DNA from 4 places in the Myxosarcina sp. GI1(2024) genome. Region 4 is predicted to be linked to each of the others. Evidence: riboswitches for the same ligand, from Rfam matches in the RefSeq annotation. Region 4 holds a riboswitch; each other region holds the start of a gene.

Region 1 (4,179 bases), on a different contig from region 4:
GGGAACAAACTGTAAAGATGCCGATGGTTGTAGGGAAATATTAGAAGCTAGATTTTGAATTTCTGATAACAGGGGGAAAACGTTATCGGTGCTAATTTGCCAGATGTTTCGCGCATCGACAATACCGACTCCCAATCGTTTATCTTGAGGAAAACCATGCTGTTTGATTAAGTCTAAATTACTACCCCGTGTAAAATCCAAACTAATTGCAGCAACGGGTAACTCGATCGCCCAAGGATAGGTTTTTCCTATGTCATCAAAATAAGTAACCAGGTTGATGTCTAATCCTACTTTCGCCAGTTCGTTATAAACAGTCTGTACCTGTTCTTTTAAACTGGATGCATCCCCTAAAACTAAAGCGGGTTCGTGTATTTGAACTTCTTCAATTCCCAGTGTTTTTAGTTCGGTTAACAAACTACGGTAAAGTGGCAAGAGTAAGCCGAGAAATGCTTTTAATTCTACTCCTGATAAACGGCTCAAACGCAACAAAGTAACAGGACTAATAATAATCGGGACTGCTTTATTCCCTAATATTACTTGTCCTCTTTTTACCGTTTCAATAAAGTCTGTAAAGTCAGCTTGGGGAGTAATGTCAGAATTTATTTCTGGAACTAAATAATGATAGTTAGTATCAAACCATTTAGTCATTTCTAAAGCAGCCAGATTTTCTTTACCTCGCGCCATCGCAAAGTAACGTTCTAACCCCGTAGAAGCTTGAAATCTTTGAGGAATCAATCCCAAACGTATCGTCCAATCTAATACATGGTCGTAAAGGGTAACATCACCAATCCCAATGCGATCGATTCCTGCTGCTAACTGAGTTTTCCAGCTTGCTTCCTCTACTTCTTTTACAGTTTGTAGTAACTTATCTTGTGCTGTTTCACCACGCCAAAAAGACTCCAGTGCCTTTTTGACTTCGCGGTTTTTACCAATACGGGGATAACCTAATGTTGCTGTTGAAATATTCATAGTTTTTCCTAAAAAATGACAAGAGATTCCTACAGATTTGAGATGGCAATCGCATCTTGAAATCTGCAATTTAAAATGAGACATTATTTTCCTAATCGTCTAGATAATTAACTAGGAATTTGAACAATAATTGCCTTTCTCAAAAGTTCAAGACATTACTTTCAGCGATCGAGATTAATTTTTTAGTTGATTTGGGAATGCTTTGTTGGCAAGCTCATGTCTTAAAAGAATGCAACCATATACGCCAAATAAAGCCATAGCCCAGATGAAATCTTTAAAGAAAATTACCCACAAAATTATCGAACTAAATCCATGTCCGCCCATCCACTGGGCAACTAAAACGATGCTGCCTTGATAAATGGCGTAACCACCTATAAGGCTAATGGCTAGCCAGATTAAATAACCCTGAAGGTTACAACGACTAAATTGTGGTTGTAATGTAATTAGCCAAGTAATCAGCAGTGTTCCCAAACCCGTTACTATCCCCCACATCAGAGATTCTAAAGTTTGGGGATAGGCTCGAATAGCAAAACCATAAAGCTGATTGGCAAACCAGATACTCATGGCACTAATAAGTGCTTTGTTACGAGTCAAAGTGTTACCAGCTACCGCAGCAAAACCGACTAAAGGCACATGGGGATAGATAATGCTGCTAGCACTACCAACAGCAATTAGAAACATCTGCCACCAATTACTTTTGGCAATTGCCTCTGCGGTTATTTGCCATGACCCGATTCTCGATAGCTTGGGTTTTAGGGCAGATTTAGAAGGAATTAATCTCGAACTATCTTGAGATTTCATCTTGCTTTTCTGTGCTGCTATTAGCAGAATTTATAGGGGAAAGCCTTTCTGGAAGGAGCATTTGCTGCCAATGGCTACTCCCTTGTCCAATGTAGTGCGGACAGCCCTATTTTAGGGAGAAAATTAACTTTTGAAGTCACAATACTCATAAACATCTGTACCTCGCAGATTTATTAATTGATTTAGCTACTGTCATCGGCGGGCATTCTGACTGAGAGAATTTGAGATTCCCATCACAGTTGCGGGACAGCGTTGGATTTGCACCAAACTTTCCCCATTGCTTCTAATGACTGTTCCCCATTAGAACCGATTACTTGTGTCTAATGATAACCTAAATTAGACTTAGATTTACCTAATTTTTTTACTTGTCTAGAGAAAGACAAAATTCTCGGCATTTAGATCGGAAGTCTCCATATTATTGAGAACAGCTAAATCGCTTCCCTCGAAGCTAATCAACACATTTTGGTCTTGCTGTGTCAAACCTAGTGATTCAAAACTTGCAACAATTCCTTCAATGCCGATAACATCTTCGCCGATGGTGAAATCGGTAATTGTATTGGCAGAATCAGGAATTTGATTAGATGCAATCCAAAATTGGTCAGAACCTTGACCACCTGTAATGGTATTTCCGCCACCCGATTGAGCAAAGAAGCGATCGTCTCCCTCTTCACCAAATACCGTATCATTACTACCTAGTTCAAAGGTATCATTTCCAGTACTGCCATAAATGCTGTTATTTCCCGTACTTGCTGTAGCATCAATTAGGTCGTCTCCTGCCCCTGCAAGAACTAATTGGTTTCCTCGGTCAATGCCGAGACTATCATTCTCTGAAGTTCCAAATGTGTTCCCATCTTGTGAAGATGAATTTAAAAGTTCGTATTCGCTAGAAACAAGTGTACTTGTTCCAGGAATATCCCCAGGTAATTCCACCAAGTTGAGATTTTCACCACCCTCAATTCTGGCAATTACATCACCGTCTTGGTTAGAAATTTGGAATTCTTTGTAGATGACTCCTTCATATTCGTCATCGTAGATATCAAACTGATAGTCTTCAATATTGCCAGCGACAATTAATCGATCTTCCTTCGGGTCGAAATCACCAAGCAAGACATAATCTTCGTCTCCTTCTCCGACATAGAAATCTTCTCCTTCATTCCCCAGTAAAAAGCGATCTTCGCCTAAAGATCCGTGATAGTGGTCTCTTTCTCCCGTGCCTGTAGTAGCTGTTGCGATCGCACCTGTATTTGGATCGTAGTTGGTAATTGGGAAGCTGACTATGGTTGCATTACCAAGAGGATAGAAAAAGCGATCGTTTCCTACCACCCCATTAAAAAACGTTTGCCTTCCTTCATCAATACCTACTTGAATAAAGTGATCCCAAGCTGATTCGTATTCTTCTGAATCAATTAATGCTTGAACATCCGGATTGGCTGCTAAGTACGCTGGCTGATTAAAATAAGGTTGACTATACTCTGCATAGAAAGCATTTTCAGGGGCAAACAACAGTAAACCATTCTCAGTAAACAAGGTATCTGGAATTAATTCAGGAATGTCTTCCACAATGCCAATCAAGTCATCGTTTTTAGAAATGTGAACGCTACCGTCGATGGTTTCTAAGTTATAGTCTTCAGAATTACCTGCCAGATAGATAGCATCTTCACTGCTAGGATCGAAATTGCGAATTAGGGCGTAATCATTATCGCCATTGCCTAAATAAAAATCTGAGGGATTTTCTGGGGCGTTGTCACCCAGGTAAAATGTATTCTGCCCTGGCGAACCACCCAAGATGTCGATGTCACCAATTCCCAAAGATTCTGTTTCGGTTGTAATTAATCGTCCACCTATTTCCGCTGTCTCTACATTTACCCCAATAACAGAAGATTGCTGTCCTGAAGCTTGAATCTTGTCATTTCCGCTTGTGCCGTTAAAAATTACACCATTACGTTCTTGAAACTGTCCAACTTGAATATATTCTTCGTACCCTGAAGTATATTGCCCTTCTGTTACAGATTCTGCAACTTCAGGATTTTCAGCTAGATAAATAGCTTCATTAAACAGTGGGTTAGTTGTCATGTTTTACTCAGACCTAGTAAATGTAAGGGTTTAATACGCAAACAAGAATGATAATCATTCTCATAATAAAACATTTTTAACCTTTAATATTTTTTCCCAGAAATTTATTTGCTTTTCAATCTATTTTCGCTACAGGTTTTAATCTGAGGATCGGGTAAAGAATGGCAATTCCGCGCATCTGACGTAGAGCATTAAGGGGATTAATCGATTTAATACAGTCACAGCCAAATAAGGCGATCGCGCTCTGCACTCTCTTCTTCTATATTTTTGTTAGAAAGCAAGCTTTTCTTTTATAGAATGATTATCATTATCACAAAGTATCTATTCAAGATTGTC
Region 2 (4,179 bases), on a different contig from region 4:
TCGATAGCAAACCCATTGAAGAAGTAATTAAAGCAGTAGCAGGGGATTCTAGCAAAAGCGGTTTGTTTAATAATGCCGCTCAAGCTTGGAATCACACTTTTTATTGGCAATGTATGAAACCAAATGGCGGTGGGACTCCCACGGGAGAATTAGCTAAAAAAATAGATACCGACTTTGGTAGTTTCGAGCAATTTGTAGAAGCTTACAAAAATGCAGGTACGTCTCAATTTGGTAGTGGCTATGCTTGGCTAGTACTAGATGGCAATACTCTCAAAGTTACTAAAACTCTTAACGCTGATAATCCTCTAACTAGCGGACAAATTCCTTTATTAACAACAGACGTTTGGGAACACGCCTACTATCTCGATTATCAAAATCAACGTCCTGCTTATATGGATGAATTTATCGGTAAGCTGGTCAACTGGGAGTTTGTCGCTCAAAATCTAGCTGCTGCATAAGTAGCGAATTAATCGAAGCGGATATAAAGTTAAGTAGCTTAAATATCCGCTTCAAAGATCTACTTTAAGTCTTGTAGAAGAAATAAATAAATGATGATAGAAGCTCATTATCCCCAGATTATGCTTTCCTTTGCCTATCGTGGCTGCAAAATAGAGATCGATCGCGATGAGCTTGACGGAGAGTATGTCTATGCTGCTTGGGTAAATTACGAAGAAGGTTGTGCTGTTGCCGTTCCTAGTGCCAATAGCCCTATGGATGCGATCGTCAAAGCTAAGCAATGGATAGATCGAAGACTCAGCCAACTTTAATCGATCGAGTAGAAGCGATCGCCGTTTGAGATTTTACTAAGAAGTAATTGGATGTTTTTTTGCTTGTCAATAGGTTGATGCGATCGCCTCGACAGCGAAGTATTGAAGAACTAGATAGTTTCGAGTGCAAATATTCTTACAAGTCGTTGTCGATCGAACTTGCTTACAGGTCTACTTACTCTTATTTACTGCTGGTTCACTTATCTTTTCTCAAACAAATTCCTTTGAAAATAGCTTTCTCTACTTCCAGAATAGTTGGGAAATCTTCAGCTCTTTAGGAGTAAAATAAATTAATCGGTTCTAATGGGGAACAGTCATTAGAAGTAAAGGGGAAAGTTTGGTGCAAATCCAACGCTGTCCCGCAACTGTGATGAGATTGACAATCGATTAATCTCTCAGTCAGAATGCCCGCCGATGAATGTAGTCGATCGATTTAATATATCTGCGAGGTACAGATGTTTGACAGTTTTTTAGTGGCGATCGCCAATTGTTTAGCTAAAGCATTTTTTTGTACGCTACGATTGATGACTGGCTAGTTTGCGCTCTAGGCGATCGCTCAATTATATGACTATTTGTTTGGTAGCTATTACTTTCCCGATCGAGCAAGTTGATTTTCAAGTAAAGTTTGAATCAGCAAACCTGGTATGTAATTTGTCGCTACCAGCATTTATTTGAGTTTCTACTCCATCTTATGGTACAGCTGGCTCATTGTTGCGGCGATCGCCGATAACATATTTCTTCATATAAACTAAGTCTCGATCTCTTTTCCACAAAATCGGAGCTAATTTAACTAGATGGTTATTGCCAATTCTTTTCCTAAATTCAACTCACTTCAATTACCACCCTTACCATATAAAAGACCTTTACTCGCCATCGGACATGGTACGAGAAACCCTCGAGGCAGACAAACTTTTCTCGAGTTTATCGAAATTTACCAACAACTAGATACTTCTCGTCCCGTAATACCTTGTTTTTTAGAATTAACCGAACCGACAATCGAGCAAGGAGTAGCAACCTGCGTCCAACAAGGCTATACAGAAATTTCGGCACTGCCAATTTTGTTATTTGCAGCTAGACATAATAAATTTGATGTAACTAACGAATTGGATCGGACGCGATCGCTCTATCCTCAGTTAAGCTTCAGTTACGGTCGTCATTTTGGAATTAATCCGAAAATTATCCAACTGTGGCGCAATCGCCTGGCAGAATTGGATACAGCACGACATAATCCTTGTAACATTTCCCGTACTGACACGGTATTATTATTTGTCGGTCGTGGTTCGAGCGATCCCGATGCTAATGGTGATGTGTGCAAACTAGCTAGGATTATTTGGGAAGGTAGTAGTTATCAGACGGTGGAGACTTGCTTTATTGGCATCAGCCACCCTCGTCTAGAAGAAGGCTTTCAACGAGCTTATTTTTATCAGCCCAAACGCATTATCGTTTTACCTTATTTCTTGTTTACGGGTACTTTAATGGAAAAAATTTTTAATATTACCGCCCAACAGCAGGAAAAGTATCCAGACATCAATTTTACTAGTTTGCCAGAAATGGGAATTGCGCCACAATTATTAGAGGTAATGCGAGAGCGAGAAATTGAAGCACAATTGGGTCAGGTAGCAATGAACTGTGAAATGTGTAAGTTTAGACTTGCCGCAGTAGATGAACACGGACACGGACACCATCATCACGGACATCATCACCATCATGGTGACAGCGATCCCTACGCCAAGTCAGAGGATTATCACCAGCGTATTTGGCAAACTCCTTAGCAACAAACACCTATTCCTCGAACAAAAAACTATACCTCAAGCTGTTCTACAGTTGTAGATAGCGTTAGTTCGACGAAAATTTTTAGAGCAAAAAGAAAGCTGAGACTTATGCTAAAAAGCAGTATATAGACAGTCTCAGCTATGGAAATATAGTCATTACAAATAGTAACCGTAGTCATCGAGGTTAACGAAAGTCGAATATCTGAAGGGGTGACAAGGGAGCTAGAAAGATTGCTGGATAATAAACATAGCTCGTAGACCCCTCTGGTAAAAAGGCAGCTTATTGAGATTGAGCCACATCAATTTGTTTATCCATTCCTTCATCAAGGTAAATGAAACCAGCCAGCTACTACCATATAAACCAAGCCAAAAGTAGCTGTTGCGAGTCAAAGATTGTTTAATTTTTCGATGGCGACCGATGTATTTAGACTGACCTCGAAGGCTAAGAGTATGTCCTTTGAACACCGAGTGAGTGTAAGCAATGGCGATGAGCAAAACTAGACGAGTAAGGCGTTCAATCTGAGCTTGCGACCCCTCGAGATTGTAGCCACCTGACTTGCAATCTTTAAACATCGCCTCAATCCCTACGCGCTTTTTATAGGCTTTGACAGCTTCAGGTAAATTGGGTAAATTTGTCAGCAGATACCAGGGTTCCTTTGCCCCCATGCCTCGGTAAATACGTCGCCAATAGACCCCTAAATAAATCCCCGAAACTTGATGCAGTTGAGTGACTTTAGTTTCTTGATAAAACCGTTGGTCTCCTGGATTAACGTCTAGGTCTTTTAAGGGAGTAAAACCTAATTGAGTTACCATTATCTTCGTACTCTTTCTCTGTCGAAGCACAAAGTAGACCTGCTGCTGGGTCAGCCACTTAGCTAGTTCAACACTCTGGAATTCTCTGTCTCCTAAAATAACGATTTGGTGTTGTTTAAACAGCTTCAATACTGGACGTAATATGGCTTTTTGTTGAGCGAAGTTACTGGCTCCTTTCTTCTCTAGAAACTGCCAGTATATAGGCAAAGCTCTTTTCGCCATCACTACTCCAACCATGAACAGATTTTTATCTTGCCATTGAGTTCTATCTAAGACTAGATAAATTGTCTGGTCTGGCAAGAATTTCTTTTGAACTACTTCTTTGACTATGGGAAACCAGACTAACGAAACTGATAAAGCTGAGGACTTCAAAAACCTTTGGATTCGGCGACGACGGCTCTCATATTTAATTGGTAAAGGGAAGTATGCAGCTAGTCTTTCTATCTTTACTTGTTTGTAGGTCTGGATAAGGTATACCAGCACTTCCAAAGTAATTAGTTGGTCATCACTCAGATAACGTGAAAGATGATTGCGGTACAATTGGTTTAACATTTTTTAGGGTTCGGTCGGATTCTCAATAACTGACCGAATCTTTTTTACCATAGGTTGTCTCTGTTCCCTACACTGTCTGACTTCTCACAGGGTTGTCACCCCGTCAGGTCGAATATAGCTGGCAATTGACCACAATCAAAGCATCGGGAAATTAATTGAAATGACTATAATTAAAGTTTTCTGCTATGCTGCAAGGCAACATCACAGAGTTGATTGAAAGTTTTATCTAGATAAATACCTCATCGCACCAACTACCGTGTAAGCCATAGGGAATG
Region 3 (4,179 bases), on a different contig from region 4:
GAAATGGATGTTTTGCAACCCAAATTGCATTAAGATTGGCAATTATGCAAGACAAACTTGCAACTAATAGATTTAGCAATTGCAATTACAACTATGACAGGAAAACCCTTAAACAATAGTTCTGCTGGCATTCTAATTCTAATCTTGCCCCTAGCACTATCAATTGTCATTTTGTACAAGCTTTGGCCTTTACTGCTGTTGTTGGCATTATCAATTGTTGCTTTTAGAATTTGGCAAAATTATCAGTGGCAAAAATGGTGCGCTCAGGTAAATCCTTACTTCAATCAATTAATCAAAGAAAATCGCGGTTACCTTACTCCAGTAGACTTATCCTTGAAAGCTAATTTGACTGCCAAAGCGGCAAAGAGTTTCTTAGAAGGGAAAGCTAGCGATTACGGGGTAGCGCCCAAAATCATTCCAGATAAAGGAATCGTGTATTACTTTCCTACTGCCAGTGCCTTGGGAAGTATTTTAGATGACAGCGAACCTGAAACTGAATCAGAATTATCCCTCAATTCCTATGAGTCAGCAGCTAGTGAGTCTGGTAAAGTTTCTTTTCGCGGAATTGCCAGTTTAGCCAAGCAGGAACAAACACAGCAACAGCAAATTAGCGAGCATTCAACTTCTGCTGCCACTGATGTAGCTGAGTTAGAATCCGAATCGCCTGTTGCGACTGAAAGCTCTGCAGTAGATGAAGCTGAAATCACTACTACCGATGAAGAGCGCTTTTTAATTCAGGCAGATTTAGCCAAACGTCTCGATCTTAACTCTAGTACCGTCGGCAGACGCAAACTAGACGAAGATTTTCCCGAATGGAGTCAGAGTAAAGATCCAGAAGGAATCGCTTGGAAATACATACCTGAAACTAAACACTTCGTTCCGATGGATGAAAATTAAATCTGAAATCGACGCTAATTCGACGAAGCTAAAACTTAAAAATTATCGATCTCGAGCGGTTTCAATTGCCTAAGAGCTCGTAAAAAACAACTTGACTTTTAATTCCTAATTGCAAATTGCCAACTCCGGTTAAATCTATGGTTTAGCTAAAAAAAATCATCAGAAAACAATTCAGCCAGTTAAAAATAGCTGAATTGTCCAACTCAGCTCGGAAAATAAGGTTTAACAAGCTTCTTTTTCGATTTTTTAGGGCGAGAATAACTCTTTTTCGCTATGGGATAGGTCTTTCTTTTTCTTCTTTTCTAACCTTTTATCCAACCAGGAGACTTTCCACGGAGTTTAGGTAAAGTAGTCGCGGTGTCAATCTCAACTAAAAGTGAAAATAGTGACTGTACAACCTTTCCAAAAGTTAAATTTTTTAAAAATCACCAAAATAGTCTTCCTCTCTCGCAATCAGAAAATATGAAAACCATGATTGACGAGCCTTGGTCAGAAGTATGAGAAATAGTCAAAGCTAGAGAGCGTCGCTCAAAAAGCTGTAGCGACTGGTACTTAGGTGCATCGATTAATGTTTACTTTTGGGTGGCTTTAGGTGCTGGGGTGCAGTTATTTTGTAGCCTAAATCATTTAAATTTCTTGTTGCAGTCAATCTAATTAAGGTTACTATAACTGTAACAGTTACTCAATCGGTTCTAATGGGGAACAGTCATTAGAAGTAATGGGGAAAGTTTGGTAAAAATCCAACGCTGTACCGCAACTGTGATGAGAGCGTTAAAATTCTCTTAGTCAGAATGCCCGCCGATATTAACACCGCACTAAATCAATCTGCGAGGTACAGATAATGGTTAGCATAAGTAGTTTGGGGCAACGCGCCCAGCGTTTAGTATTGTCATTGCCAGTCCAAGTTTTTCTGATAGTTGGTCTTTGCATGATAATTCTTTGGACGCTTTATTTTTCCACCTATTCTCCCGTTCATGACGCGCTACACGAGACTCGTCATCACACTTTGACGGTCGCCTGTCATTAATTAGGGAGAAAAAATGAAATTAATTAAATATATTTTATTGACCGCAGTAGCGATCGCAGGTTGTAGTTTAGTTTGGTTATCTAAATTAACACCAATTGTCTCTCAACCAACAGTACTACTGCAAACTGAACCACCTTTGGAAGATGTAATTGTCGATGATACGGTCGTTAAATTTTAACTTCAGGCACTCGATGCTGACGAACAGCCTTTGACTGATGCTAATTTAAAAGTCGGTATTTTCACACCAGCCAAAACACCCTGGTTTACTTCCGATTTTCCCATTGTCGAGGGGACAGAATTACTCAGTTTAGAAGCGATCGCCTCTCAAGGAAATCCAGAGTTCGAGCAAGTATTACCCATTCGCGGTAACTAAACTATGGAAGTAGCTGCCAATCCCCAGGCTACAGACATATTTAAGGCTTTCGAGCACTCTTTAACCTTCAAAGTTCCTGAAAACGCCGTAAAATATCGTAATTTAGCAATTTTAGCGATTATTTTGTTAGGAGTTGGTTTTACTGGCGGTTGGATTTTAGGTGGCGAACAAACTTTGAATGATGGAGAAATCGCTCCTCAGCCAGTCAGAATGTTATTGAGTGGCATGACGATAATTGCGATCGCGGTTTTACTCGTGGTTAATGTTAGTGCCAAAGTTGCAGCATCTAATGTTGAAGTTGGTGCAGTTTCTACTTCTGCTGCTGTTGCGAACAATAAAGCAAATGCAGGTATCTCAGGAAATAGAAGTAGAAGGCATCGCTCCTCCACTATTAGTCAGGTTCATCAGTCTATTGTATTTCACTCTCATTTTTGTGGTGGGATTAATCGCAAAATTCTGGGGACGGAGACGTAAAACAGTTTAGTCATTAGTTATTAGACTTTAGCATCCTTAAACCAATGAAATCTGACGTAGAAAAACTAGCTAAATCTTGGTTCGTTTCTTCAAAATCTGGGAAAAATGGCGAATTATCTCAACTCAATTCCTGGCAAATAGCAGTAAAAGCGATCGCTAAAAGTAATCGGTGGCAGATGTTTCTGATTACTGTTGGTAGTGCTAGCAGCATCATCTATCCTCATGCGCCTTTAGTCGGTTTTGCTGCGGTAACTGGTAATACGTTGACTCGCAAAAAAGCTCTAATTAGTGCCATGAGTATCTGGTTTGCCAATCAGCTTTATGGCTTTACCATTCGCCAATATCCCAGAACTTTAGAATCTTTGACTTGGTGGTTAGTAATGGGTTTAGAAACACTGTTGGTTACTTGTTACTTGGTTGGTTACATTGCGACCAAAATTTAGCCGTCATAGTGTTTGGGGTTATTTGATTTGGTTGGCTGTAAGTCTTGTCAGTGGTTACGGTATTTATCAAGGCAGTATCGTGCTAATTGCCCAGTTAATGGGCGGACATGGATTTAGTTCGACAATTTTATGGGGTATTTTTATTAAGAATTTTATTTGGGCTACTGCTTTATCTGGGATACATGGTTGCGCTGTTTTGATGAAAAAAGCTTAAGCCAATAGTCGCCATGCTCAATAATGAGAGAAATATGAAAGAAAAGTGATACGATAATGAAATTGAGTTCAATTTTATTTTTCGATGGCACAAATTTTTTTAAAGCGAAAGATGCTCTTCTCCTCCACTCTGGCATTAAGCGTTTGGCTGACTGGCTGTGGGGGTACAGGGGAAACTACAACCTCGACTACTTCAGACAGCACACAACCAACGGAGGCTGATTCAGAACAGGTAGCTAATAACGAAGGTAAAAAGAAAGTCCTCACCACTTTTACCGTATTAGCAGACATCGCTCAAAAAGTGGCAGGTGACAAACTCAATGTAGAATCTATTACTCGCATTGGTGCGGAAATTCACGGCTACGAACCCACACCCAGCGACATTGCCAAAGCTCAAGATGCCGATTTGATTCTTTACAACGGAATGGGTTTGGAGCGTTGGTTCGAGCAGTTTTTGGGCAACGTACGAGATGTTCCTTCGGTGTTATTGACAGAAGGTATAGAGCCAATTCCTATTTCTGAAGGTCCATATGAAGATAAACCCAATCCCCACGCCTGGATGTCGCCCCAGAATGCTTTGGTTTACGTGGAAAATATTCGTCAAGCTTTTGTAAAACTCGATCCAGAAAATGCCGCAACCTACAACACCAATGCCGAAGCATATAGCAAAAAGCTTAAAGCAATCGACGAAGAACTACAGGCAGATTTGACACAAGTCCCCGAAAATCAACGTTATTTAGTAAGTTGCGAAG
Region 4 (4,179 bases):
GCGGTTTCTCAATAAATATAAATAAATATTAACTCAGTTCGACTATTGCCAAGAGGCTCAATTTAGCAAAAAATAAATACAGAATTCATAAAAGAAAAGAAAAAATATGCCTATTAATTTAAGAGAGGACATTATGTACATCCTGCTACAAAAAATCAAAGCAGGAGAAAACACTGGTCACACGGTAGATTTTAAAAGTACGGATTTTACTGGTAGAAATCTGACCATCTCGGATTTTCTAGGACATTTAGATTATCTCAATCAAAAAGAGTATATCGATGCCGATTTTACGGGTAATGCCTACGCCAATCAAGAAGACGTACCCGATGTAATCGATTCTAAAGAAGTAGATTTTCGCGTTGCCAATACTTTAGGTGCTCCCGATGGACCCCTACCTCATTTAATTCGGTTCAAACGAGCCGCATTGACCGATAGAGGAGAAAAAATGCTCGAGCGCATGCAAGAAAGCCCCCCGTCAGCATTGGATGAGGGTCCCGTAACTACAATTGTCGGCAAAGATACACCTTTTCTAGAAGAAGTTGCTCTCAAAGCCGAACTTCCCGATATCTTTGATGCCAGAGATTTAGTCACCGTAGTCTATCGCACGATGCGAGATTTAATGAGTACCGAGGCAGCAGAAAAAGTCGAATCAGAATTACATCGACCTGCCGAACCTACCGATAAAAAGAGACTACAGGAAGAAATTGCCCAACTGTGGAAAGATGAAAATCCCATCGTGTCTTGGTTGAGTAAAGTTCGTCCTCCGTTAAAATTTGACGATGAAACTTTTCTCTTTCGCATTAAACAGGAAGGAGGGTTGCCCAAAGGTACCAATGCCGAAAAAGTAGTCAAAGCAATTTTCTCGGCGACCAAAGATGAATTATCATCCGAAAGAGTCGCCGAAATTGGAGAATTTCTGCCAGGAAAAATCAAACAACTCTGGCAGGAAGCTTAATTACTCGAAGACACAGATAGATGTTCAATGGATTAAGGGACGAAGTTACGGCTACTGTGCCTTAAAGAAGAATCTGCTTTGACATTGAGACTATTTAGACTCACTAAGAGTAAAGGGTAAATATTTATGCTATTACCCTTTCTTTTTTTTATTTATTTCTATTCCCTCTCTTCTAAGTCGTGTATTCTGCATTGATTTCGACATATTTATAGGTCAGATCGCAACCCCAAGCGACGCTGCTTCCCTTACCTACGCCGATAGAAACCGTAATTAATACCGTGTCGTTCTGTAAGTATTCTCCTGCGGCTGCCCGAGCGAGATAATCACTAGCAGCAGTGCGATCGAAAGGAAGGGGCTGTCCATTTTGCATCAGTTGAATATCCCCCAAGGTAATATTTAACTCATCCTGATGAAACTTAACCCCTGCTCTACCTGCGGCAGCAGCAATTCTGCCCCAGTTAGGATCGCTCCCAAAAACTGCCGATTTGACTAGAGACGAACCAGCAATGGTTTTAGCTACTACTGAAGCTGCCCGGTCGTCAATCGCTCCCGATACTCGTACTTCAATCAGACAAGTAGCTCCTTCGCCATCACGGGCAACCGCTTTGGCTAAATGTTGGCAGACTGCGGTTAACATTGCCTCTAGCTTTTCAGAGTTTTTGCTATTATCCACGATCGCCGAAGTACGGGATTGTCCGTTAGCCAGAGCTAGTAGAGTATCGTTAGTACTGGTGTCGCCATCGACGGTAATTTGATTGAAACTGCGGTTGGTAGCTCGCCTGAGCATTTCTTGCCATAGCTGAGTGGAAACCGCCGCGTCGCAGGTAACAAACGCCAGCATGGTTGCCATATTAGGATGAATCATTCCCGAACCCTTAGCAATACCGCCAATTCTAACGGGACGACCTTCAATAGTAGTTTCTAAAGCAATTTCCTTGGTAACCAAATCGGTAGTAATAATGGCTTTAGCAGCATCTTTACCCCCCTCAACAGAAACTGCGGCAACTAATTGAGGTATTCCTCGTCGCAAAGCATCCATTTTAATTCTCTGACCGATGACACCTGTAGAAGCCAGTAGAATTGAATCTTTAGCAATATTTAATTCTCTACCCAATAACTCAGCACAGTCCAGAGCATCTTGCCACCCTGATTCTCCCGTAGCGGCATTAGCTTGTCCGGCATTGCAAAGAATCGCCCTAGCGCTAGCTTTAGCTTGGAGACGTTGACGGCAGTAATCGACACAAGCAGCCCGCACCTGACTGATGGTAAATACTCCTGCAGCGATCGCCTCAGATTCGGATAAAATTAATGCCAAATCCTTGGCACCCGAAGCCTTCAATCCTGCCCTGATTCCAGCCGCTTTAAATCCTTTGGGTGCAGTTATACCACCGCTTACTACCTGCCAGTCTGCCATTATGCTCAACGATTTATATATTTTTTGATTTTTAGCTGATTATACCAATCTTGTGGTAGATTAAAACTTATCTGCATCTGCAACATCGGTTTTGATGGGGATCAGCCATCAGACGCAAGGGGGAAAGTTCAGTGCAAATCTGACGCTGTCCCGCAACTGTAAGGAGTAACTCTAGATGCTCTAAGTCAGGATGCCCGCCGCTGGTAGCTTTAAAACTTGAATCACATTTATCTGCGAGGTACGGATAATGTCTGCTCTATCGCTTCAGTTGCGATCGCTGAAAAAATCTCAGGCGATCGTCCCACTATTATTTGGTTGTTTGCTGCTGTTTATCTGGTTTATTGGCATCGAACCAGCCCATGCCCATCATCCTTTTGGCGGTCAAGTTCCCAGTAATTTTATTGAAGGATTTTTATCTGGTTTGGGTCATCCAGTTATCGGTATCGACCATCTGTCCTTCACCATTGCTGTCGGTTTACTAGCAGCTTTAAACTCTAGATGGGGAATGATAATTCCAGTAAGTTTTATTGTTGCTACAGCTTTAGGAACTGGAATACATCTACTCGGTGTCGAATTACCTCTAACAGAACTAATTATTGCTGCTTCGGTTTTGCTTATTGGGATTTACCTAGCACGACAAGAACATAATAAGTCAGTTTTATATCTTGTTTTGGCAGCTGTAGCGGGAATTTTCCACGGCTATGCCTATGGAGAAGCAATTTTTGGTGCGGAAATGACTCCTCTCGGTGCTTATTTACTGGGTTTTTGTCTAATTCAATTAGTAATTAGCGCGATCGCTTTTTTTGTGGGCAAGTTAATTATCGCTCGCTCTCTGTCGGACAATAAGGCTAATTTGAATTTGCGCTTTGTGGGTTTTACCGTTTTTGGTTTGGGTTTGGCTTTCTTCACTAATACGCTCATCGGTTGAGAAAAAATTCAGGCAAAAGACAATTAACCATCAACTATTAACAATCGACAAAATCAATGCATAAAATACCGGTAACCGTAATTTCTGGTTTTCTCGGCGCGGGAAAAACAACTTTAGTGCGCCATTTGTTACAAAATAATCGAGGCAGACGAATTGCCGTTCTGGTCAACGAATTTGGCGAGGTGGGAATAGACGGCGAATTATTGAGGTCTTGTCAGGTGTGTGATGAAGTAGAAACTGCCGAGAGCAATATTATCGAATTAACTAACGGTTGTTTGTGCTGCACGGTACAGGAAGAGTTTTATCCGACCATGCAAGAATTACTCAAGCGGAGAGATAAGATCGACTGTTTGCTAATCGAAACTTCAGGACTGGCATTACCCAAACCCCTAGTGCAAGCCTTTCGCTGGCCGGCAATTCGCAATAGTGCCACGGTAGACGGAGTAGTTACCGTAGTAGATTGTCAGGCATTAGCTAACGGTGCGATTGTTGGAGATTTGGAGGCGTTAGAAGCCCAGCGTCAAGCCGATCCCAATTTAGAACACGAAACACCCCTAGAAGAACTATTTGAAGACCAGCTAGCCTGTGCGGATTTGGTGCTATTAACCAAAACCGATCTAGTAAATTCCGCCGATAGAGAAAAGATCGAAACTTGGCTCCGAAGTGAATTGTCTCCCGGGGTAAAAATTGCAGTCGTCAGTAAAGGAGAAATCGCACCAGAGCTGTTACTGGGTTTTAATGCTGCTGTCGAAGACGATTTGAGCAACCGTCATTCCCATCACGATGATGAACCAGACCACGAACACGACGATGAAATTAATTCGATCGAAATCGTTTGCGATCGCGCTTTTGAACCAGAAACTCTCATCGCACAGTTACAAA

Evidence for each region. A riboswitch is a leader RNA that binds a small molecule or an ion and turns the genes downstream of it on or off. The one in region 4 is predicted to bind cobalamin.
Region 1: linked by a shared signal. The riboswitch ahead of ACLFKQ_RS23915 (hypothetical protein) and the one ahead of ACLFKQ_RS25815 (HupE/UreJ family protein) in region 4 are both predicted to bind cobalamin.
Region 2: linked by a shared signal. The riboswitch ahead of ACLFKQ_RS11410 (sirohydrochlorin chelatase) and the one ahead of ACLFKQ_RS25815 (HupE/UreJ family protein) in region 4 are both predicted to bind cobalamin.
Region 3: linked by a shared signal. The riboswitch ahead of ACLFKQ_RS12245 (CbtB domain-containing protein) and the one ahead of ACLFKQ_RS25815 (HupE/UreJ family protein) in region 4 are both predicted to bind cobalamin.

Annotation. Positions count from the first base shown of each region.
Region 1 is NZ_JBKGTY010000008.1:190,574-194,752, forward strand. It holds gene metE (5-methyltetrahydropteroyltriglutamate--homocysteine S-methyltransferase) at 1-969, opposite strand, end outside; gene ACLFKQ_RS23915 (hypothetical protein) at 1,144-1,770, opposite strand; cobalamin riboswitch at 1,951-2,096, opposite strand; gene ACLFKQ_RS23920 (calcium-binding protein) at 2,140-3,843, opposite strand.
Region 2 is NZ_JBKGTY010000002.1:496,780-500,958, reverse strand. It holds gene ACLFKQ_RS11420 (superoxide dismutase) at 1-458, shown strand, start outside; gene ACLFKQ_RS11415 (hypothetical protein) at 549-767, shown strand; cobalamin riboswitch at 1,046-1,197, shown strand; gene ACLFKQ_RS11410 (sirohydrochlorin chelatase) at 1,562-2,539, shown strand; gene ACLFKQ_RS11405 (IS4 family transposase) at 2,762-3,904, opposite strand; gene ACLFKQ_RS11400 (carotenoid oxygenase family protein) at 4,131-4,179, opposite strand, start outside.
Region 3 is NZ_JBKGTY010000002.1:670,656-674,834, reverse strand. It holds gene ACLFKQ_RS12250 (hypothetical protein) at 94-897, shown strand; cobalamin riboswitch at 1,568-1,714, shown strand; gene ACLFKQ_RS12245 (CbtB domain-containing protein) at 1,739-1,924, shown strand; gene ACLFKQ_RS12240 (hypothetical protein) at 1,938-2,102, shown strand; gene ACLFKQ_RS12235 (hypothetical protein) at 2,133-2,297, shown strand; gene ACLFKQ_RS12230 (hypothetical protein) at 2,301-2,771, shown strand; gene ACLFKQ_RS12225 (hypothetical protein) at 2,816-3,214, shown strand; gene ACLFKQ_RS12220 (hypothetical protein) at 3,198-3,428, shown strand; gene ACLFKQ_RS12215 (metal ABC transporter substrate-binding protein) at 3,513-4,179, shown strand, end outside.
Region 4 is NZ_JBKGTY010000010.1:127,711-131,889, forward strand. It holds gene ACLFKQ_RS25805 (DUF2267 domain-containing protein) at 107-955, shown strand; gene argJ (bifunctional ornithine acetyltransferase/N-acetylglutamate synthase) at 1,128-2,369, opposite strand; cobalamin riboswitch at 2,440-2,585, shown strand; gene ACLFKQ_RS25815 (HupE/UreJ family protein) at 2,617-3,297, shown strand; gene cobW (cobalamin biosynthesis protein CobW) at 3,354-4,179, shown strand, end outside.